2 regions of the Rhodococcus sp. P3_B8 genome follow, and region 2 is predicted to be linked to the other one. Evidence: riboswitches for the same ligand, from Rfam matches in the RefSeq annotation. Region 2 holds a riboswitch; the other holds the start of a gene.
The links. A riboswitch is a leader RNA that binds a small molecule or an ion and turns the genes downstream of it on or off. The one in region 2 is predicted to bind glycine.
Positions count from the first base shown of each region.

Region 1: linked by a shared signal. The riboswitch ahead of gcvP (aminomethyl-transferring glycine dehydrogenase) and the one ahead of AC1D1G_RS12040 (DUF5058 family protein) in region 2 are both predicted to bind glycine.

Region 1 is NZ_JBFUGT010000018.1:9,802-27,420, forward strand. It holds gene odhI (oxoglutarate dehydrogenase inhibitor Odhl) at 1-394, shown strand, start outside; gene ftsR (transcriptional regulator FtsR) at 391-1,131, shown strand; gene AC1D1G_RS09945 (bifunctional nuclease family protein) at 1,274-1,747, shown strand; gene AC1D1G_RS09950 (MerR family transcriptional regulator) at 2,032-2,652, shown strand; glycine riboswitch at 2,722-2,845, shown strand; gene gcvP (aminomethyl-transferring glycine dehydrogenase) at 3,020-5,872, shown strand; gene AC1D1G_RS09960 (metallophosphoesterase) at 5,918-7,072, opposite strand; gene AC1D1G_RS09965 (substrate-binding domain-containing protein) at 7,069-8,799, opposite strand; gene AC1D1G_RS09970 (malate synthase G) at 8,992-11,175, opposite strand; gene pyk (pyruvate kinase) at 11,311-12,774, opposite strand; partial or broken gene AC1D1G_RS09980 (2-keto-3-deoxygluconate permease) at 13,054-13,715, opposite strand; partial or broken gene AC1D1G_RS09985 (hypothetical protein) at 13,756-13,914, opposite strand; gene AC1D1G_RS09990 (APC family permease) at 14,062-15,513, opposite strand; gene AC1D1G_RS09995 (LuxR C-terminal-related transcriptional regulator) at 15,857-16,339, opposite strand; gene AC1D1G_RS10000 (cytochrome P450) at 16,306-17,532, opposite strand.
Region 2 is NZ_JBFUGT010000023.1:61,052-66,681, reverse strand. It holds gene AC1D1G_RS12050 (amidohydrolase) at 1-1,217, opposite strand, end outside; gene AC1D1G_RS12045 (hypothetical protein) at 1,269-2,006, opposite strand; gene AC1D1G_RS12040 (DUF5058 family protein) at 2,036-2,764, opposite strand; glycine riboswitch at 2,852-2,952, opposite strand; glycine riboswitch at 2,956-3,047, opposite strand; gene lpdA (dihydrolipoyl dehydrogenase) at 3,253-4,626, opposite strand; gene lipA (lipoyl synthase) at 4,661-5,630, opposite strand, start outside.

The DNA of each region.
Region 1 (17,619 bases), on a different contig from region 2:
GGCTCCGGAAGCTCCGGTGTCGGGTGTGGAGGGACTGCCCGCAGGCTCTGCTCTGCTCGTCGTCAAGCGTGGACCGAACGCAGGGTCGCGCTTCCTGCTCGACCAGCCGACGACGTCCGCGGGACGGCATCCCGACAGCGACATCTTCCTCGACGACGTGACCGTCAGCCGTCGTCATGCGGAGTTCCGTCAGGAGGACGACGAGTTCCAGGTGGTCGACGTCGGCAGCCTCAACGGCACCTACGTCAACCGGGAGCCGGTCGACTCGGCTGTCCTGGCGAACGGTGACGAGGTCCAGATCGGCAAGTTCCGACTGGTCTTCCTGACCGGACCCCGGACCGCTGCCGGTGGCTCGCAGATCGGTGAGACGTCAGCTGGTGCGGGTAGCCAATGACCGCGGTGCGGCAGCAGCAGGCGCAATCGGGGATGTCGATCGGCTCCGTGCTGGATCGACTCCGCCCCGATTTTCCTGATGTGACGATCTCGAAGATCCGATTCCTCGAAGCCGAGGGTCTCATCAGCCCCCAGCGCACTCCCTCGGGGTATCGGCGATTCTCGATCGCCGACTGTGAACGACTGCGCTACGTCCTCACTGCGCAGCGCGATCAGTATCTGCCGCTGAAGGTCATCAAGGAGCAGCTCGAGGCCATCGACAGAGGTGTGGCCACGGTCGGCGCAGGCGATTCTTCGCCGCGCCGGCCGCGCGCGCTCACGGTGGCCCCGGGCGAGGTGTCCCCGGAGGAGTTCCTCACCGACCGCGAGGTGCGGATCAGCCGCGACGATCTGATCGCCCGGGCAGGGATCGACGAGAAGTTCCTCGGCGAACTGACCCGCGGAGGCCTGGTCGTTCCCGGGCCGGCGGGATTCTTCGACGAGGACGCGGTGACACTGGCGCGCACCGCGAGGGCGATGTCCGAGTTCGGACTCGAGGTGCGGCACCTGAGGGCGTTCAAGCTGGCGGCCGACCGCGAGGCCGGGCTGGTCGCGCAGATCGCCGGGCCTGTCGCCAAGGGCCGCGACGCCGGCGCCCGTGATCGCGCCGAGGAGATGGTGCGCGAACTGGCCGCCCTGTCTCTGACGTTGCACACCTGCCTGGTGAAGTCGGCAGTCCGGGGTGCGCTCGATCGGTGAGGTGAACCCGCCGACCGTCCCCACTTCCCAACGACGCTGCGCTCGAACGGCTGTACGGTCGAAGAGCAGACACGAATCGAATAGAATCCTGGTACGGCATTGTGTGCCGCGGACGGACCATTGCAGGGTGGAGGCAGACGCGATGAGCGAAATGCACGTGATCGGAGTTCGTGTCGAGCAACCCCAAAGTCAACCTGTTCTGCTGTTGCGTGAAACCGACGGCGAGCGGTACCTGCCCATCTGGATCGGCCAGACCGAGGCCACCGCGATCGCACTCGAACAGCAGGGCGTCGAGCCTGCGCGTCCGCTGACCCACGATCTCATCAAGAACCTGATCGAAGCCTTCGGTCGCACCCTGAAGGAAGTTCGCATCGTGGACCTGCGCGAGGGCACGTTCTATGCCGACCTCGTGTTCGACCAGAACACCCGCGTCTCGGCCCGCCCGTCCGACTCCATCGCCATCGCACTGCGAATCGGGGTGCCGATCTTCGCCGAGGAAGCGGTACTCACGGAGGCCGGTCTGGTTATGCCCGACGAGCGCGAGGACGAGGTCGAGAAGTTCAAGGAATTCCTCGAGTCCGTGTCGCCGGACGATTTCAAGGCAACCGACGGCTAGTTTGCGCCGTCGGAAAAGCCTCGGGCGCGGAGTAACGGTTGAGGTTCCTCCGGCGCGTTGCGTTGACCCCGTCTCTTCGGAGTCATAGCGTTCAGTGCAGTGATTTTCTGCCCTGCAGATTGTATCGGGCGTACGCTGAGTAGGTTCAGGGTACGGACTTGCTCGATGTCACTGGTGGCGCTTGCGCCGCTCGATGTGCTGTGGCTGTGCCGCGGGCACTGGCGACGCGCGTCACAGGCGCACTGATCGTCGGGTTCAGTGCAACATGCGAGAGGGAGTAGTCAGTGGGAGATCGGCCGCAGGAGAATGCGCTGAATCTTGCGCCCGGCGACAACGTTGCCGAGTCCGAATTCAGCTCCGAGGAGATCCAACCGGGCCTCTTCCCGGACGATTCCGTGCCCGACGACCTCGTCGGATACCGCGTCCCCATCGCCTGCCAGATCGCGGGAATCACCTACCGCCAGCTCGATTACTGGGCTCGCACGTCGCTCGTCGTGCCGTCCATTCGTGGCGCAGCAGGTTCGGGCAGCCAACGGCTGTACTCGTTCAAAGACATCCTCGTCCTCAAGATCGTCAAGCGTCTGCTCGACACCGGAATATCCTTGCAGAACATCCGAGTGGCCGTCGACCACCTCCGTAAGCGCGGAGTGCGGGACTTGGCCAAGATCACACTTTTCTCGGACGGGACCACGGTCTACGAGTGCACGTCCCCCGAAGAGGTCGTCGATCTGCTCCAGGGCGGGCAGGGTGTCTTCGGTATCGCGGTGAGCGGTGCGATGCGCGAACTGACCGGCACCATCGCCGATTTCCCGGCCGAGCGCGCCGATGGCGGCGAGAGCGAACAGAGCCCCGAGGACGAACTGGCGTCGCGACGCAAGAACCGCGCGAGCCGCAAGACGGGCTAGCCCGCATCCATCGGAGCGCGGCGCTGCCTGCGCCGCCATCTGCAGCCGTGACATAGACTGGCGGTGCGTCGACGCCGTGCGGGAGAGTTCCGGGCACCGCAAGCACAGAAACATCGTGTGTGCGGGAGTTCGGGCGCCGAAGGAGCAACACCTCCCCGTCAATCTCTCAGGCAGACAGGACCGTGCGGGCTCCGACGTCTCTGGAAAGCGGTGGGAGCACCCACCCGCCCACGGGGAAAGGGCCGTCTTCACACCCGAATGACGGTACCGAATCTCTCAGGCGCTCGATTCGAGCAGGCGACAGAGGGGGAGGGACGTTCCGCTACGCGGGGCGTGTCCTGATCCTCCGAACTGCTTGGGAGTTGTCGTGATCGACGCTGGAAGCCGTACATTCGCCGATCGTCATGTCGGCCCGAACGCTGCGGAACTCGCGCACATTCTCGAACTGGTCGGAGCCGATTCGCTCGACGACCTCGCGTCGAAGGCCGTCCCCGCCGTCATCCTGGACGGGGTGACGGGCGGCATCGCCGACGGCCTCGACGCGCTGCCTGCACCGGTGTCCGAGCACGAAGCGCTCGCCGAACTGTCCGCACTCGCCGCGCAGAACACCGTGGCGACGTCCATGATCGGTCTCGGCTACTACGACACCCTCACCCCGCCGGTGCTGATCCGGAACATCATCGAGAACCCGGCCTGGTACACGGCCTACACGCCGTACCAGCCCGAGATCAGCCAGGGCCGCCTCGAAGCGCTCCTCAACTTCCAGACGATGGTCGCCGACCTGACCGGCATGGAGGTCGCCAACTCGTCGATGCTCGACGAAGCCACCGCCGCCGCCGAGGCGATGACGCTGCTGCGCCGGGCGAGCAAGAGCAAGTCCCCGCGGTTCGTCGTCGACGCCGACCTGTTCCCGCAGACGCTGGCCGTCGTCGAAACCCGGGCCGAGCCGCTCGGCATCGAGATCGTGGTGGCCGACCTGTCCGCCGGCCTTCCGGACGGTGACTTCTTCGGCGTCCTCGCGCAGATGCCTGGCGGGTCCGGCCGCATCGTCGACTACACCGACGTGATCGCCGCCGCCCACGAGCGCGGCGCACTGGTCGCGGTCGGGGCGGATCTGCTGGCACTCACACTCCTCACCCCGCCCGGCGAGATCGGGGCCGACGCCTGCTTCGGCACCACCCAGCGGTTCGGTGTCCCCATGGGCTTCGGTGGCCCGCACGCCGGTTACCTCGCCGTGCACACCAAGCATGCACGTCAGCTCCCCGGCCGTCTGGTGGGCGTCTCCGTCGATGCCGACGGTGACAAGGCGTACCGGCTGGCGCTGCAGACCCGCGAGCAGCACATTCGCCGCGAGAAGGCGACGTCGAATATCTGCACCGCTCAGGTGCTGCTGGCGATTCTGGCGGCCATGTACGCCAGCTACCACGGCGCCGAGGGACTGAAGGCGATCGCCCTGCGCGTGGCGAACACGGCGCACTCCCTGGCCGCCGCGCTCCGCAGGACCGGGGCCGTCGTCGTACACGAGCACTTCTTCGACACGATCCTCGTTCGAGTCGCCGGCAGAGCCGCGGACGTGGTGGCGAAGGCGAAGGACGCCGGCATCAACCTGCGGTTCGTCGACGCCGATCACGTCGCCATCGCGTGTGACGAGGCCACCACTGCCGACGACGTCGCCCAGGTGCTGGCGGCGTTCGGCGGCGAAGGCGCCGTGACCGAGGAAGCGGGCACGTCCGTCCCCGACGCGCAGCTCCGCGGATCCGACTACTTGCAGCACGAGGCCTTCACCCGGTATCGCACCGAGACGGCGATGCTGCGCTACCTGCGGGCGTTGTCCGACAAGGACATCGCACTCGACCGCAGCATGATCCCCCTCGGTTCGTGCACGATGAAGCTCAATGCCACCGCCGAGATGGAAGCGATCACCTGGCCCGCGTTCGCCGGACTGCACCCGTTCGCGCCGACCGGGGACACACCGGGAATCCTCCGCATCATCAAGGACCTCGAGAACTGGCTCGTGGCCGTCACCGGCTACGACGCGGTCAGCCTGCAGCCGAATGCCGGTAGCCAGGGCGAGTACGCGGGGCTGCTCGCGATCCGTAACTACCACCTCAGCCGCGGAGACGACCACCGCGACACCTGCCTCATCCCGTCGAGCGCCCACGGCACCAACGCCGCATCCGCGGTCATGGCCGGGATGCGCGTCGAGGTCGTCGCCTGCCGCCCGAACGGTGACGTGGATCTGGACGACCTGCGGGCGAAGATCGCCGACCATGCCGAGCGCCTCGCGGCGATCATGATCACCTACCCGTCCACACACGGTGTGTACGAGCACGAGATCGCCGACATCTGCGCCGCCGTCCACGACGCCGGCGGCCAGGTGTACGTCGACGGCGCCAACCTCAACGCCCTGGTCGGCCTGGCCCGTCCCGGCCGGTTCGGCGGCGACGTGAGCCACCTCAACCTGCACAAGACGTTCTGCATCCCGCACGGTGGCGGTGGCCCCGGCGTCGGTCCGATCGGTGTGCGGTCCCACCTCACGCCGTTCCTGCCCGGACATCCGCTCGCACCGGAACTCGGCACAGCCGGACCGATCTCCGCGGCCCCCTACGGCAGTGCGTCGATCCTCCCGATCACGTGGGCGTACATCCGGATGATGGGCGCCGTCGGGCTGCGCCGCGCAAGCCTGACCGCCATCGCCTCGGCCAACTACATCGCGCGCCGCCTGGACGAGTACTTCCCGGTCCTCTACACCGGCGAGGGCGGAATGGTGGCACACGAGTGCATCCTCGACCTCCGGCCGATCACCAAGGACACCGGTGTGACCGTGGACGACGTCGCAAAGCGCCTCGCCGACTACGGTTTCCACGCACCGACGATGAGCTTCCCGGTGGCGGGCACCCTGATGGTGGAGCCCACCGAGAGCGAGAACCTCGAAGAGATCGACGCCTTCTGCGAGGCGATGATCGCGATCCGCGCCGAGATCGACCGCGTGGGCGCGGGGGAGTGGCCGGTGGACGACAACCCGCTGCGCGGTGCCCCGCACACGTCCGGTTGCCTGGTCGCGGAGTGGAACCACCCCTACACCCGTGAGACGGCGGTCTTCCCCCGAGGCAAGGCACGGCCGAAGGTGTGGCCGGCGGTGCGGCGCATCGACGGTGCACACGGCGACCGCAATCTCGTGTGCTCCTGCCCGCCGATCTCCGCATTCGAAGACGCCTGACACAGCCGATGCCCGTCCCGCTCACGCGGGGCGGGCATCGCTCGCTCAGTCCTCGCGCACCAGCTCGAGGATCGTGATCTCCGGTGGGGCGCCCACCCGCACGGGCGGACCCCACGTGCCCACACCACGGGTCGTGTAGAGGACGGTGTTCCCGATGCGGTCCAATCCCGTCACCGACGGCTGCTGCAGCGGCACCAGATAACGCAGCGGCCACATCTGCCCGCCGTGCGTGTGCCCCGACAGTTGCAGGTCGACACCGAGGTCGGACGCTTCCAGTGCCTGCCGCGGTTCGTGCGCGAGCAGCACGACGAACGTCGACGGGTCGCGTCCGGCGAGCGCGGCCGGAAGGTCGGGTTCGTACGGGGCCGGCGAGGAATAGTCGTGGATGCCCGCGACGTCGAGGGTGGCGCCGCCCCGGGTGATCGTCGCGCGCTCGTTGCGCAGCGTCCGGATGCCCAGCCGGTCCCACACATCCAGCCAGCGACCACCGTCGTCGGCGTAGAACTCGTGATTGCCACTGACACCGAACACCCCGAGCGGGGCCTCGAGGTCGCCGAGCGGTTGCAGATCGGGCGACACCTTGGCGACGGTCCCGTCGACCAGATCGCCCGCGATCGCGACGAGATCCGGCTGCTGCGCGTTTACCAGGTCGACGACCCGCCGGGTGAAATCCACTCCCCGCGCCGGGCCGACGTGAAGGTCGGACACGAGCGCCACACGCACACCGTCGAACTCGGCGGGCAGACGCTTCAGCGGCACCCGAACCCGCACGATCCGCGGCCGCGCGGCCTCCGACACCCCGTAGCCGGCGGCGCCGACGGCACCCACCACCACGACGGCGGTGGCGATGCGCAGGCTTCGCCGCCGCGACAGATCGACCTGTTCGTCGTTCCCGGTGCCGCGCAGGCGGCCGAACAGCCGCGTCAGCAGCGACACCAACGCGACCAGGAGAAGCCCGAGCACCAGATAGAACATCGCGCCGAGCCACACCCAGCCCACCCATCCCGGGGGACGCGCCCATCCCGGATCGAAGGCTTCGCCGCTGCCGACGCCGATGACCGCGAGAACCCACAGGACCACGAGGGTCACGTCGACGACCACCGACCAGGGCCGGCCGAGCCCGGTGGCCCGCACGAGTCGCCGATGGAGCCACCATGTGACGAGTGCGAGGAAGACCGCGAAGACCAGGAGCCTCGTCACGACAGCAGCTTGCTGATCGCGGTCGGCAGTGCCGCTCCGTCCGAGGACGCGACCTTCTCCAGCGACCCGCCGGTGCGATCGGCCAACGCCTGCAACGTGTTGAGGTCGGAGTTCTCGCCGATCGTCACCACGTCGATGCGCACCGGCTTCGACGTGCTCGAGGCCGCAGCGATGGCGGACAGCAGATCCGCGCGGGCAACGGAGTCGTCGTTGGCCCCGTCGGTGACGAGCAGCACCGAGTTGGTGCGGCCCGGCGTGTATCCGTCCACCGCGCTCTTGTAGGCCGCTTCGAGCGACGTGTACGTCGAAGACCCGGTGGCGGGTGTCGCCTTGGCGAGCCGGGCGTCGAGTGCCTGCCTGCGGGTGCCCTCCGTGAAACCGCCCGCCGAGAGGGGACCGGTCGCGACCACGGTCGTGTACGGCCGCGACCCGTCGAGCGTCGTGCTGTACTCCCACAGCCCGAGGTTCGACGAGTCCGGAGAACGGTCGACGTGGGCTGTGAGCGCTGCCGTCGTGTTCGCGAGGCGCGTCGCCGTCCCCTCGCGCTCTCCCATCGAGCTGGAAACGTCGAGCAGGACGGTGGAGGTGCGGGGGGTGATCGGATTCCGGATCACCTGCATCAGCTCGGCCGCAGCGGCCGCATCGGCGGGAACGAGGGTGGATTCGAAACCGGGAAAGGCCAGCGCGGTGTCGTCGGGCCGGGCGAGTCCCTCGACGCGGAACCCGGCGTCGGCCAGGACCTGTGCCTGTTCGGGTCGACGGACGAACTCCGCGAACTGCGCGGCGGCGCGGCTCTGTGTCTCGTCGACGGACGGGCCGGCCAGAACGGCCGCGGGGTGATCTGCCACGGGTGTCGGGCCTTTCGGCATCGATGTGGTGATGTCGGCTCCGGGTGCGTCGCGCAGGGCCTGGTAGACCTGCTGTTCGGTGGCCGCGACCGCGTGGATGCCGGAGGTGGCGGGATCGCCCTGCTCGGCCAGCGCGGTGAGCGCCTCCCGCGTCGTCGCGGGCTTCGTCCCCGACGACGCCTCGTAGCCGAGCGCCAGACCGGTGAGTGCCGACGTGACGGGAACAGAACGAGCCTGCTCCTCCGTCACCGGACCCGTGGGGCTTCCCGCGACCGCGGCTGCAACCGCTTCGACTGCCATCTCCGTGCTCTCGGCGCCGGGGCCGACGGGGAGCGCCATCCCCAGGCTGCCCCAGCCCGGCAGGCCGAGAGTCGCGAGGGAGTCGCGGCCGGTCTGCAGCGACGGCAAGTCCTTCCAGTCGATCGCCGGCGTGCCCGGCGCGTTCGCGAACGCCGTCCGGACCGCGAGCACGACGGGGCTGGTCGCCACGGGACGCGCTTCGCCGCTGATGACGCCGGTCGCTGACACCTGCTTGACGGAATGCGAGCTCGACGGAATCCACAGAGCGGGGCGAGGCCCGAGCGCCGCTGCGTCCCACGGGCCGTCCGGCCCCGCGGACAAGGCGTCGCGCACGGTGTCGGACGCGACGGCGGTGACCGTCACCGACACGCACTGATCGCGGATCACCGGGGCAGTCTCCGTGAAATGGTCGGCGAGAGTCTGGAGCTGGGGTGCGATGTCGGGATCCGCCGCGACCGCGAGCACGGATTCGCCTTCCACGCAGGCGCCCGCGGCAGCCACGCCCTGATCGGTGATCCGGTCACGCAACTGGAACCAGCCCACGACACCTGCCGCGATCACGACGACGAGACCGAGCACGATCAAAGGCCCCCTGCTGATACCCCTGGCGCGCGATTCGCCGCGATGCTGCCCCACGTGCTTTCCAGCCCCTGTCCGACGAGTTCGACGTTGACCCTCGCAGTGTAGTGATGCGCAGGATCAACCCGACCTGACACGTGAGTGGCAAAGCGTGCGCGAGCACGCTTTGCCACTCACGTGGGGGGCGACCGGTCAGGCGTTGGCTGCTTTGTATTCGCGGCGGCGGCGGTGCAGGATCGGTTCGGTGTAGCCCGACGGCTGCTTGGTGCCGTCGAGGATCAGTTCCTTCGCGGCCTGGAAGGCGATGTTGGTGTCGAAGTCGGGGGCCAGGGGCCGGTAGGTGGGGTCGTTCTGGTTCTGCCGGTCCACGACCGGGGCCATCCGTTGCAGCGACTGCACGACCTGGTCGGCGGTGACCACTGCGTGCCGGATCCAGTTCGCCAGCAGCTGGGAGGAGATGCGGAGGGTGGCGCGGTCTTCCATCAGGGCGACGTCGTGGATGTCGGGGACCTTGGAGCAGCCGACGCCGGCGTCGATCCAGCGGACCACGTAGCCGAGGATGGACTGGCAGTTGTTGTCGAGCTCTTCCTGCTTCTCGGCCTCGGACCAGTCGGTGTTCGGGGCGAGGGGGATGGTGAGGATCTCGTCGAGGGTGGCCCGCCGGGTCCCCGTCAGCCGGTCCTGGACGGCGACGACGTCGACCTGGTGGTAGTGGGTGGCGTGCAGGGTGGCCCCGGTCGGGGACGGCACCCATGCGGTGTTCGCGCCGGCCTTGGGGTGGCCGATCTTCTGCTCGAGCATCTCGGCCATCAGCTCGGTCATCGCCCACATGCCCTTGCCGATCTGCGCCCGCCCCTGCAACCCGCAGGCCAGACCGGTGTCGACGTTCCAGTCCTCGTAGGCGGTGATCCAGGTCTGCTTCTTCATCTCGGCCTTGCGGATCATCGGCCCGGCCTCCATCGAGGTGTGGATCTCGTCGCCGGTGCGGTCGAGGAACCCGGTGTTGATGAACACCACCCGCTCCGACGCCTCCCGGATGCAGGCGGCGAGGTTGACGGTGGTGCGGCGTTCCTCGTCCATGATGCCGACCTTGAGGGTGTTGGCGGGCAGCCCCAACACCTGCTCGATGCGGCCGAACAGTTCGGTGGTGAACGCGACCTCGTCGGGGCCGTGCTGCTTGGGTTTGACGATGTAGATCGACCCGGTGCGGGAGTTGACCAACGGCCCCGTCTGATCGCCCGTGCTGAGTCCGTGGACGGCGCACAGGGAGGTGATCAGGGCGTCGAGGATGCCCTCGGGGATTTCGGTGCCGTCGCCGTGCAGGATCGCCGGGGTGGTCATCAAATGCCCGACGTTGCGGACGAACAGCAGCGACCGCCCGTGCAGGGTGAGCTCGGACCCGTCCGCGGCGGTGTAGGTGCGGTCGCCGTTGAGGCGGCGGGTGAAACTTTTGCCGCCCTTGGTCATCTCCTCGGTCAGGTCGCCGCGGTTCAGGCCCAGCCAGTTGCGGTAGCCGATCACCTTGTCGTCGGCGTCGACGGCGGCGACGGAGTCCTCGAAGTCCATGATGGTGGTGACCGCGGACTCGAGCACCACATCCTTGACCCCGGCCGCGTCCGTTTGGCCGATCGGGGAGGTGGGGTCGATCTGGATTTCCGCGTGCAACCCGTGATTGCGCAGCAGCACACTGGTCGGGGCGGCCGGGTCGCCGAGGTAGCCGACGAACTTGCCCGGCTCCGCGAGCCCGGTGATCGTGCCGTCGGCGAGCTGCACGGTCAGGGCGGTGCCGTCGACGGTGTAGCGGGCGGCGTCGGCGTGCGAGCCGGTCGTCAGGGGGGCGGCGGTGTCGAGGAAGGTGCGGGCCCAGGCGATGACCTTGTCGCCGCGGACCTTGTTGTAGGAGGCACCGGCCTCCGCGCCGCCGTCGTCGGGGATGGCGTTGGTGCCGTACAGGGCGTCGTACAACGACCCCCACCTCGCGTTGGAGGCGTTCAGCGCGAAGCGGGCGTTGAGGACCGGGACCACCAGCTGCGGGCCGGCGGTGGCGGTGATCTCGGTGTCCACGTTCGCCGTCGACACCTCGAACGGGGCCGGTTCGGGCACCAGGTACCCGATCTCGGTCAGGAACGCCTTGTACTCGGCCGGGTCGATCACGGCGGCGGCCCGGTCGCGGTGCCAGGAATCGATCCGGGCCTGCAGGTCGTCGCGGGTGGCGAGCAGGGCCTTGTTCTTCGGCGCCAGCTCGTCGATCACCTTGGCCGCACCCGACCAGAACCCGTCGGCGTCCACCCCGGTCCCCGGCAGCGCCTCCTCGTTCACGAAGTCGTAGAGCACCTTCGCGACCTGCAGACCGCCGACCTCAACACGCTCAGTCATGAAATGACTCACCTTCCGCACTTGGCAAAACTTCCACGATGCGAAAACACAGTTTCGTATCTTGACATTAAGAAAACCGTGTCCATCGAGTTCTGTCAATAGCGGACGGCCGTACGGTTACAGCGTCACATCCGATCAGTGGTCTTCCTCGCCGATCCTGTGGACGTGGATCAGGTTGGTCGAGCCGACGGTGCCCGGAGGCGATCCCGCGACGATGACGACGAGGTCACCCCGCTGGTACCGGCCCAGGCCGAGGAGCGCGTGGTCGACCTGATGGATCATCTGGTCGGTCGACTCGACGGGGTCGACGAGGAACGTCTCGGTGCCCCAGGTCAGCGCGAGCTGAGCGCGCACCGCCGGGAGCGGGGTGAACGCCAGCAACGGCAGCGGAGTGTGCAGCCGCGCGAGCCGGCGCACGGTGTCCCCGGACTGGGTGAACGCGACGAGCGCCGCCGCACCCAATCGTTCCCCGATGTCGCGCGCCGCGTAGGACAGCACTCCGCCCTTCGTCCGGGGTACGTGCGCCAGCGGCGGAACGTGCGTGGACTTCTCCTCCACCGCGCTGATGATGCGGCCCATGGTGCGGACCGTCTCCATCACGTGCTTCCCGACGGACGTTTCGCCCGACAGCATGACGGCGTCGGCGCCGTCGAGGACGGCATTCGCCACGTCGGACGCCTCGGCGCGGGTGGGCCGTGAGTTCTCGATCATCGACTCCAGCATCTGCGTCGCGACGATGACCGGCTTCGCATTCTCGCGGGCAATCTGGATGGCCCGTTTCTGCGCGAGCGGCACCTGTTCGAGAGGAAGCTCGACGCCCAGATCGCCGCGGGCGACCATCACCGCGTCGAACGCCAGCACGATGGCCTCCAGGTTGTCGATCGCCTCCGGTTTCTCGAGCTTCGCGATCACCGGGATCCTGCGGCCGACCCGATCCATCACGGCATGGACGAGTTCGATGTCTGCCGCCGATCGCACGAACGACAGGGCGATGAGGTCGACACCGAGACGCAGTGCGAACTCGAGATCGGCGATGTCCTTGCCCGACAGCGCCGGGACCGACACGTTCATCCCCGGCAGCGACACACCCTTGTTGTTGCTGACCGGTCCGCCCTCGGTGACCCGGCACACCACGTCGTTGCCGTCGACGTCCGTGACGACCAATCCGATCTTGCCGTCGTCGACGAGCAACCGGTCACCGGGCTCGGCGTCCTCCGCCAACTGCTTGTAGGTGGTCGACACCCGGTCGTGGGTGCCGTCGCACTCGTCGACGGTGATCCGCACGAGGTCGCCGTCCGACCAGACGGTGCTGCCTTCGGCGAAGCGCCCCAACCTGATCTTCGGGCCCTGGAGGTCGGCGAGAACACCCACCGCCCGGCCGGTGCGTTCGGACGCGTCCCGCACCCGGAGGTAGTTCTCCTCGTGATCGGAATGTTCGCCATGGCTGAAGTTGAGCCGTGCGATATCCATTCCGCAGTCGACGAGTTCGCGTATGCGGTCGCCGGTTGCCGTTGCGGGCCCGAGGGTGCACACGATCTTCGTGCGGCGCCCGGAGCTGGGGATCGGTGTCAGCGACCCTGCCGCCGGTGCCGGCTGCATCGTGTCCTCGCTGATGTGGACGGGTGCGGTCGGTTGCCGAAAAAATTTCTGCGCCAGAGGCATTGAATTCACTCTCGTGTCGGGATGTACGGGCGTTGATGTAGCTGTCAGGTTGGTGGCAGCGCGTGATGCTGCCGGGGTGGGTGCGGTACCGGCATGGGCGGGAGTGTCTCGTCCGGGGGCGTCCTCGGCGGGTGCGCTCTGTGTGTTCCGGTTGACGCGCCGTGACCAGGCGGACGTGATGACGGGGCACAGAATTGCGGTGACGACGGTGGAGGCGGCGACGAGGACGGTGGCGGTCTCCGAGGCAGGAGCGTAGATGGGGTTGGCCTCGGCAACGATGGCGGAACAAGCGCGGCGTTGCCGGCGGTGGTGGCTGCGGCCGGACCGGAGACGCCGTCACCGCCGGAGATCTTGTCGGCGATGAACAGGACCAGCCCACCGCCGAGGACGACGAAGAGTCCGAGCAGGATGCCGAGGAGGCCGGCGTCGACGACCGAGGTGAGGTTGATGGTCAGGCCCAATTCCAGCCCGAGGAACGGCACCATCGCGGGAACGGCCGGTGCGAGGAGTGCACGCATCTTCGGGTCGAGATTGCCGACCAGCATGCCCAGGGCCAGCGGCAAGATGGCGCCGACCAGAGCCTGCCAGGGGAATGCGGCCAAGCCTGCGATGCCGAGCGTCACCATGGTCAGTAAGGGCCCCGATTTGAGGGACATGATCGAGTACGCGCCGGCGTCCTTCTTCCGCCCGTACTGACCCATCAGGGAGATATAGAGACCGCCGTTGGTGTCGTTGAGGGCGGCGACGATCGCCAGGACGGACAGTCCGGCGAAGAATCCACCCTCGATGGGCGCCATACCGAGAATCCTGCCGGCGACGATGCCGATAAGGGCGGCGAAGGCGATCTTGATGCCAAGGAGGACTCCGCCCTTTTTCATGATGTACGGAGTGGAGCGCACTTCCAGGGGTCGCTCCGAGGCAGAAGAAGAACACCGCCAGGATCGGGGCGAGGCCGGTGAAGAACGCGCCGGTGAACGAGCCGAAGAAGCTGCCTGCTCCGGGTGCGAAGATATGGATGATGGCGCCGAGGAGCTCCGGCGGATACTTCCTCGTTCCCACAGTGACATCCTCCTCCACCTACCCAGGTCAAACCTGGCTCGGAAGTCTCCGGGAAAAGGGGGGAAGCTCACGACGACGTAGTCGACATACCGTGCCATGGGGGTGCATCGTCTTGAACTCGCGGCAGGCGAGAATGACGGGTTAAGCATGGCCGAGCCCCACCCCTCAGTTATCGAGGGCCAGCTCGGGGTTACGAGTGGATACGGTGAATCCCCAGGCGAAGGCTAAAGCCAGTGAGCCGAGCACGGCCCATGCCACCAGCTGGGATCCCCCAACAAGATCCCGGAGATTCTGGAGTACCAGAACGAACACCGCGGCAAGGCAGACAAGGGCGACCGCTGGGGCCACGATGACTCGTACAATCGATTCATGGAGTTTTCCGGAATGCCATCGTCGCCCAAAGAAAACCAGGGCTGACACGGTGGTACCGAGGAGCATCATGATGAACCCGACGGTGGTGGCCCCGGCGAACCAGGCATAGAGCTCTGTCGCGGGATCCAGACGGGTAACGATTGCCAGCAGGACGAAGACCGCTGAGATCACCGTGACGACGTGGGAAGCAGTCGAGGGCGACCCGTGCCGTTCGTGGCGCGTGCCCAGCACTGCTGGCAACGCACCGCGATGCGAGATGTTGAACACGTAACGCGAGGTCACGTTCTGGATGGACAGCAAGCATGCGAACAAACTCGTCACGTAAAGCACCTGGACGACATGTTCTGCGGTGCTGCCCAGGTAGTTCCTTACGGCACCGGGAAGCATTGCACCCGGATCCGCGGCGGCAATCCTGACCGCTTCCTCGTCGCCCCACGCAGAGATCAGCGCCCAAGTGGACACCACATAGAACACCCCTACGAGAGTCACCGCTAGATACGTCGCTATCGGAATCGTGCGGTTGGGGTTGCGGCACTCGTCACGAAAGACCGCTGTGGCCTCGAAACCCAAGAAGCTCAGGAAGCAGAACAACAGTGCCAGTCCGGGTGCTCCTGATAACAAAGCCTCTGGTGCGGTGAAGCCGCGCGACATCCCCTCCGGGCCACCATCGTTGACGAAGACAGACGCATCGAGCGCCATGACGATACCCACCTCGGCGAGAAGCAGGACGCCGAGCACCCTCTTGGACAGGTCGATGTTGCGGTAACCCAGGAAAGCGGCCGCGACCATGCACACGTAAGCGCCTACCCACCATGGAGCGCCGACGCCCCATGATGCGAGCAGCGCGGTGATGCCGGAACCGAGAAGACCGTATACGCCGACCAGGAGCGCAAGGTAGGCGAGCAACGCCAGGAAGGCAGTCCCAAACCCAGTCCGACGTCCCAGCCCAGTACCGATGTAGGCATAGAACGCGCCCGCATTCGGCACGTAGGGTGTCAGCGCCGTGAAAGCGACCGAGAACAGAAGCAAGATCACAGTGCTCACGATGAAGGTCGCGGAGAGACCGATCCCGTTACCTGCGTTGATACCAATCGGCACTGTACCGCCCATAGCGCCGAGAGGACCCGCGAAGGCGGCGACGATGAATACGATTCCCCACACCCCCATCGAGCCTTTGAGGCGCCGTTCCCCGTATGGCTGCAGGTCGGGACTAGATGTACCGGGTAATGACAACTCGTTGGACACGTTACGGGACAACCCTTCTCGAAAAGATCTGCAAGCCGACAAGCCTGATAACCAGGGCGATCAGCATCCGGCAATGTAATCGGCGCAGTGAGTTTTCGCGCATGGAAGCGATATCGGTCAGCGTGGCACGTCTGTCGTGTGGTGACCAGCCGCAAAGTGTCGGCTTCCGCAGTCGGAACATGGTCAAGCTGTCATCTCATCGATGTCCGACGACGCCACCGGTCTTAGCTCTGCAATCATTGAGGATCCGCAGGTGGGCGGGAGCGGCGACAGCGACATGGACGTCGTGAGCACGGGAAGTCGAAATAGATCCACCCGGCGGACCTGGGCTGCGAACGAACGGTTACAGGGCTACCCCGGCTCCGATCATCGCTCTCTCGTCAAAGGTCGTCGAGCGCCACAATGCCGTCTTGTAACGCACGGGCGACGAGCGCGACTTTGGTGGGGGCGGCCGTCCGACCGCGGAGTACTTGTTACGGATGCGGGTTAGGTGTGTATTGACCGTCCCGAGCGCAATGCATAGTCGGGCACCGACGTCGGTTTTCGAATCGCAGCACAGCCACGCCCCGAGCACGGTGATTTCTCTATGACTCAACCCTGCGTATACGTACGACGTGGGGAGAAGCAGCGAAGCGGGCGGCTGTTGCTGGTCGTGGTGGTCGAGTCGGAGATACGAGAGGTAGGGCGCCTGCAGCGGGGCGCTACGTGGCGAATACTGGTTGCTTTCCGCAACCTGACTGTTGCTGCTAATCTGCTGCAATACGATCGATTTCGGCTCGATTCCCAAGCGGGCTAGAAGGTCAGCCGCAGCTTCAGCGTCTTCCATTGTCGTGCATGCTGAATGCTGTTGTACTCGGGCTCGTCGGCGAGTTCGATGCGCGCGCACCGCTGGGTCACTGCAGTCAGGATGGTTTCGGCCTCTTGGCGTGCCAAGACCTGCCCCATGCACGAATGCAGCCCAGCAGCAAAAGCAACATGCGGGCCTTGCTGGGTTGAGCGGGCGTAATCGAATCGGTCCGGGTCTGCAAAGACACGCTCATCACGGTTGGCCGATGCGAGGAGCACGTAGACCGTCGAGCCAGCGGGCAGAACCGTGCCAGCCACCTCCACGTCCTCGAGTGTCAGACGCGTCACTCCGACTTCCGGGGTTGCAAACCGAAGCAGTTCGTTGACCACTTTGGGTCGAACTGCGGGATCGTCTCGGAAAGCGGCGAAAAGCTCAGGATCCGAGGCCATGCGCTCCAAGCCATACGCAGTGAGATTAGTCGGCGAGAACTGGCCGGCTGCCAGGAAGAGCAGAGTGTTGGCCGTGGTTTCTCGCCTGGTCATTTCACCGCGCTTTTCGGCCTCGAGATAGGCGGCAATGACACCCGTTTGGGGCTTTCGACGTACCTTCTCTATCGCGTCGGCACAATAGTTCTCCAGCCACGCACTGCCCTCAGCGCCGGCCCGCAGATCATCTTCAGTGGCAACGATGCCGAACCCCCGAGCAAACTGATACGTGTAACGACGTACCTCATCGGCATGCTTGGCAGGTATACCCAGCATGGAGCACATCGTTGCATGGATCGGTACGAGGCACAGTTCACGAACCGCCTCGAGCTGTCCTGTCGTTTCCGCCTCGGACAGCGCGCGTTCGACGATCGAGGCCGTGGTGGCCATCCAACTGCGTACCGATTTGGGCGTGAACAGATTGTTGACGAGTCTTCGGTGTGAAGTGTGCTCAGGCGCATCCATACCGACCAGGGAGGAGTGAAGGATGTCGAACGCCCCGAAATCCAGTTGCTGCACAGAACTCTTCGTGTGCCGCAACAGTGTGGAAACGTCGTCGTACCGCGATACCACGTACGTGCCGTCCTCGAGTTTGAGGACAGGAAATTCGTCTCGGAGCCGGCGGAAATGCGGGTACGGGTCGTCGAGGAGTTCCTCGTGATAGAACGGCAGCAACTCCGTCAGGTCCGGCGCGGTGGAGAGGCCTGTACTGGGACGGCCCTCATGTGGCGGTGTGATGGAGACCATGGAGAGATTCTGCCGACCCTCGCGCGCGGATGCACTAGACGAAATGCCTTGTCCCGACCGGAGAAGCTTGACACTATGTCGCTGCCA
Region 2 (5,630 bases):
CCGACCTTCGACAGGATCGCCGTCATCGCCGCCTGGACGCCGGTGGACAGGGTGGGCTCCGCGACGGGGGCGAAGAACGGTGAGTGGTTCACCGGCACAGGGTTTCCGCTCTCGAGGGTCTCCGCGGTGTGGCCACCGAACATCCAGAACACCGACGGCACGCCGATCGCCTCGGCGAGCAGACCGAAGTCCTCCGAGCCCATCATCGGAGACGACGGCGTGACGTTGTTCTCGCCCAGCACTTTCTGCAGCTCGGCGACGAGTTCGGCGGTGGCGTCGGGATCGTTGTAGTTGCGCGGGAACGTGTACAGCTCCTCGATCAGCGGCTTCGGCGCCCCGGACGCGTCGGCCTCGGCGTAGATGATGCGGCGCAGCGCGGCATTGACCTGCTCACGCACCTCGGGGTCGAGGGTGCGCACGTTGATCGTGAACTCGGCCCGGTCCGCGATGATGTTCTCCTTCAGCCCCGCATGGAACGTGGCGACTGTGACGACCGCCGGCTTCATGGGGTGAACTTCGCGGGACACGATGGTCTGGATGCGGTTGATCATGTTGACGCCCTGGATGATCGGGTCGATCGAATCCTGGGGCTGGGAGCCGTGCGACCCCTGGCCGTAGACGGTGACCTTCAGCGAATCGGCCATGGCCATCGCGTCGCCGCTCGTGACGTGCACGGTGCCGGCCAACATCGGCCCGACGTGCTGCCCGAAGACGATCTCCGGCTTGGGTGCCCGGTCCCACAGGCCGTCCTCGACCATCGCCTTCGCCCCGGCGGCCGTTTCCTCGCCGGGCTGGAAGAGGAACACGATCGTTCCGGCCCACGCCTCCCGCGCGCCTGCGAGCAGTTCGGCGACGGTGAGCAGGGTGGCCACGTGTGTGTCGTGGCCGCAGCCGTGCATCACCGGCACCTCGGTGCCGTCGTCGAGGTGTCCGGTGGCGGCGCTGGCGTAGTCGACGCCGGTGTCTTCCGCGATCGGCAGCCCATCGGAATCGGCGCGGAAGGCCACCGTGGGGCCCTCACCGTTGGTCAGGACACCGACCACTCCGGTGCCGCCGCAGACGAACGTGTCGATCCCGAGGGCGACGAGGGAACTCTGGATCAGCTCGGCGGTCTTGTGTTCCTGCATGGACAGTTCCGGGTGCGCGTGCAGGTGGTAGTAGAGGTCGTGCATCTTCGTCCGCAGCTCGTCGGTGAGCGCAATCGGCAGGTCGGTCATGGAGCCTTCTTTCGAATCAGGTGAAGGTGAGATATCTCCGCGTATCGATTCTTACTCGATGGTCGCGAGCTCGGCCGGGCTCTGGTCGTTCTTGTTCCGCAGGAACCAGGCGAGGACCGCCGTCACGATCACCGCGATGGCGGTGGACGACAGCGCGAGGCTCGGCATCGCCGGAACCACGACGAACGTGACGACCGCGGCCACCAGCAGCGCGACCACCGTGGCCCGGGGCTGCTTCATCGACACGATCGCCTGCACGAGGACCGCCCCCAGGACCGAGGGAAGGATGTAGGAACGGGTGACGGTCACGATGTCGGCGGGAATCACGCTGATCAGCCAGGTGCCGAGCAGCCCCACGAACACGGCCAGGGACACGAGGTGCACCATCGCGGCGCCGCAGATCGCCAGGACCGCAGCCAGTTCGGCCCGCTTGGTTCCCGGTTTGGCTCCGATGTTCGTCTGCGCGATCAGCGCGGCCGGCAACAGCTTGTTCGCGATGTTGCCGATCATGAACGCCTGGTACATCGCGGCCGGGCCGAGGATGGGGAAATAGGTCAGGGGTTCGACCAGCCAGATGATGAAGAATGTCCCGGCCACCGCGGCGAACGCGGTCCACAACTGGCCTGCGGTGACGTTTACCTCACCCGAGAACACCAGGTACAGGGGCGCACCGATCGACAAAAGCAGCCCCACGATCATCGTGATCCGACCCCAGCGGGACGTCGTCTTGTCGAACTCGGCGAGTTCACGCGCGCCGGTGGACACCGTTACGGCTTCGTCGGTAGTCATCGAAAAGTCCTTTCCGTGCGTGTCGTGAATCAGGAGGTGACCAGGTAGGTGACGGTGAGGGCGACGAGGATCGAAATGCCCAGCCCCCATTCACGGAGCCAGCCCTTGCCGAACGTCCGGGCCACGAACAGGCAGATCCCCATTGCGACCGCGGAGGCGGCGAACGCAACGATGTGATAGCTGGACTTCGTGAGTTCCTGGAAGCCCAGCGACGCGAACGCGCCGATCAGGGCCGCGGACGGAACGACCGCCATCAACGCCGGATTCACCGTGCGGATCTTCGCGTCACCCCGCTTGAGCAGCGGGGTGAGGACGAGCGCGGACAGCATCCACATCACGCCGCCGATGCTCATCGCGAAGAATGCGACGACGAAGACGTTCTGGGTGTAGGTGTCGGTACCGAGTTTCGCGCCCATGGAGTCGGCGGCGATGCTGGCCGCGGACACGTCGTACGCGGCGGAACCGATCAGGCCGATGCGGGCCAGGACGGCGGGCGTGCCGAAGAGGGCGAGCAGGGCGATCGCCACGAGGCAGACCGCCAGGGACGGTCCGATCGCCGAGACGGCGCCGGAGCGGAACGAGACTTTCATGTCTTCCGGCGACATGTCCGCGACGGGTGCCACCTTGCGGACCGCGGTCATGTAGATCGCCGACTGCACGACTATGACGACGAAGATGCCGGCAACGGCCACCCAGAGAACTGGCGAGTTGGCGACAGCCATGATGTCCGTGGATGCCCCACTAGCAGTCACATTCATGAATCTCCCAGGGAGAGTGAGCAACCGGTGAACCGATTGCTCGAGCGATGTGAGGGTGATCCGGTGGATCACCTCGGCTGACACCCGCTCTGTTCCGTAACCTGAGAGTTTGGAGACACACTCGTGCGAGTGGTCATCGTGCCCCGTCGGTGAACGTGCCGTTACAGCCGACACGCTGCTCTCCAGAGTTCCCGACCCTGACTGTCCTGGTGCCTGAGAGTTTGTGGGTACTTGCTCCTTCGGCGCCCGGGACACGGTCCCGGAACTCTCCAGCCAGGTTCATAGGGAGAAACCATCGAGATGGTTCCGAATCGAACTGACTCGAGACGTACTGTTCCGCAGACGTATTACGAAAGCATGACTTCACCGTTCCGGCGTGTTAACTCACAGCAGTTCCTGGTCGGAAATCGCCAGTGCGCGTTCGCATGCCGAACACCCCATGTGAGTGGCAAAGCGTGCGCCAGCACACTTTGCCACTCACATGGGGGTCAGCCGTGGACGTGGAGTGGCTTGCCGGCCACTGCCATCAGTGCCTCACCGAGCGCCTCGCCCTGCGTGGGGTGGGCGTGCACGAACTTCGCCGCCTGCGCGGCGTCGACCTCGAAGTTGTAGAGCAGCTGCGCCTCACCGATCAGCTCACCGACACGGTCGCCGACCATGTGCACGCCGACGACGACCCCGGTCGGCGCCACCACGAGTTTGACCGCCCCCGACGTCTTGAGGATCTGGCTCTTGCCGTTGCCGGCGAGGTCGTAGGTGACGGTCTCGACGGTCTCGCCGAACTTCTCCTGGGCCGCGGTCTCGGTCAACCCGACGGACGCGACCTCGGGGTGGGAGTAGGTGACCCGCGGGATGCCGGTCTCGTCGATGACCTCGGGACGGAGCCCGGCGATTTCCTCCGCCACGAAGATGCCCTGCTGGAACCCGCGGTGGGCCAGCTGGAGCCCGGGGACGATGTCGCCGACCGCGAAGACGTTCGGGACCGTGGTGCGCAGTCGATCACTGGTCACCACGAAGCCCTTGTCGAGCATCACTCCGGTCTCCTCGTACCCCATGGACGCGGTGTTGGGTCCGCGCCCCACTGCGACCAGCAGGACGTCGGCGTCGAGTACGTCGCCGGAGTCGAGGGTGACGGACACCGCGTCCTCGTCCTGCGTCACCTCCGTCACCCGCACACCTGTCTTCGCGGCGATCTTGCGGCGGCGGAATGCCCGCTCGAGGTACTTGGAGATCGTCTCGTCCTCGTTCGGCACCAGCCGTGGCATCGCCTCGACGATCGTCACCGACGCACCGAACGACGCCCAGACACTGGCGAATTCGACGCCGATGACGCCGCCGCCCAGGATGATCGCCTTCTTCGGGACGGACGGCAACACGAGAGCCTCGTCGCTGGTGACGACCCGGCCGCCGATGCTGATGCCGGGCAGCGTCTTCGGCGACGACCCCGTTGCCAGGACGACGGCGGCGCCCGTGATCAGCTCGTCGTCGACCTCCACTCCGTTGGGTCCGACCAACCGGCCGCGGCCGTTGACGACGGTGATGCCGTACGAGTCGACGAGGCCCTGCAGTCCCTTGTGCAGTCGGGTGACGATGGTGTTCTGGTAGCTCAGGACCTTCTCGAGGTCGACACCGTCGAACGTGACGTCGATACCGAACTGCGAGGCGGTGCGGGCACTGTCCGCGACCTCGGCGGAGTGCAGCAGCGCCTTCGTCGGAATGCACCCCTGATGCAGGCAGGTGCCGCCCAGTTCGTTCTCCTCGACGAGGATGACCGAACGGCCCAGTTCGGCCGAGCGGATGGCGGCCGCGTAGCCGCCGGAACCGCCGCCGAGGATGACGACATCTGCAGATCGGTGGGACATGGGAACTCCTTGCTGGAACGGAAGAGGGTGGGGTTCAGTGAACTGCGGTTGCGGCGACGGCCTCCGCGTGGAGGCGGCCGGCCCGATAGGAGGAGCGCACGAGCGGACCGGACAGGACGCCGAGGAAGCCGATCTCGCGGGCGATCCCGTCGAGCATGACGAACTCGTCCGGCGTCGCCCACCGTGCCACCGGATGGTGCCGGGCCGACGGCCGCAGATACTGCGTGATCGTGATCAACTGGCAGCCGGCCGCGTGCAGGTCCCGGAGGGCCTGAATCACCTCGTCCGTGGTCTCCCCCATCCCGAGGATCAGGTTCGACTTGGTGATCAGGCCGTCCTCCCGAGCCCGTGTGATCACCTCGAGGGACCGCTCGTACGTGAAGGCAGGGCGGATACGACGGAATATCCGGGGAACAGTCTCCACATTGTGCGCGAGTACTTCCGGGCGGGTGTCGAACACCTTGCGTAGTTGCGCGGCATCGGCGTTGAAATCGGGGATCAGCAGTTCGACGCCAGTGCCCGGGCACAGTTCGTGAATCTGCCGGACCGTCTCCGCGTACAGCCAGGCGCCGCCGTCCCACAGATCGTCGCGGGCGACCCCGGTGACGGTGGCGTACCGAAGGCCCATGGTCTGCACCGACTCCGCGACCCTCCTGGGTTCGCCCCGGTCGAGTGCGGCGGGCCGGCCGGTGTCGATCTGGCAGAAGTCGCACCGCCGGGTGCACTGGCTTCCGCCGATGAGGAAGGTCGCCTCTCGGTCCTCCCAGCATTCGAAGATGTTGGGACATCCCGCTTCCTGGCACACGGTGTGCAGGTTCTCGCGTTCGACGAGGGCGGCGAGGTCCCGGTATTCGGGGCCTGTCCGCATCTGCACCTTCATCCACGACGGTTTGCGTTCGACCGGGGTCTGAGCGTTGCGGACTTCGAGGCGGAGCAGTCGGCGGCCGTCAGGGGCGAGCGGAGCGACGGGGAATCGTTCAGGGGCGAGCGGAGCGACGGGGGGT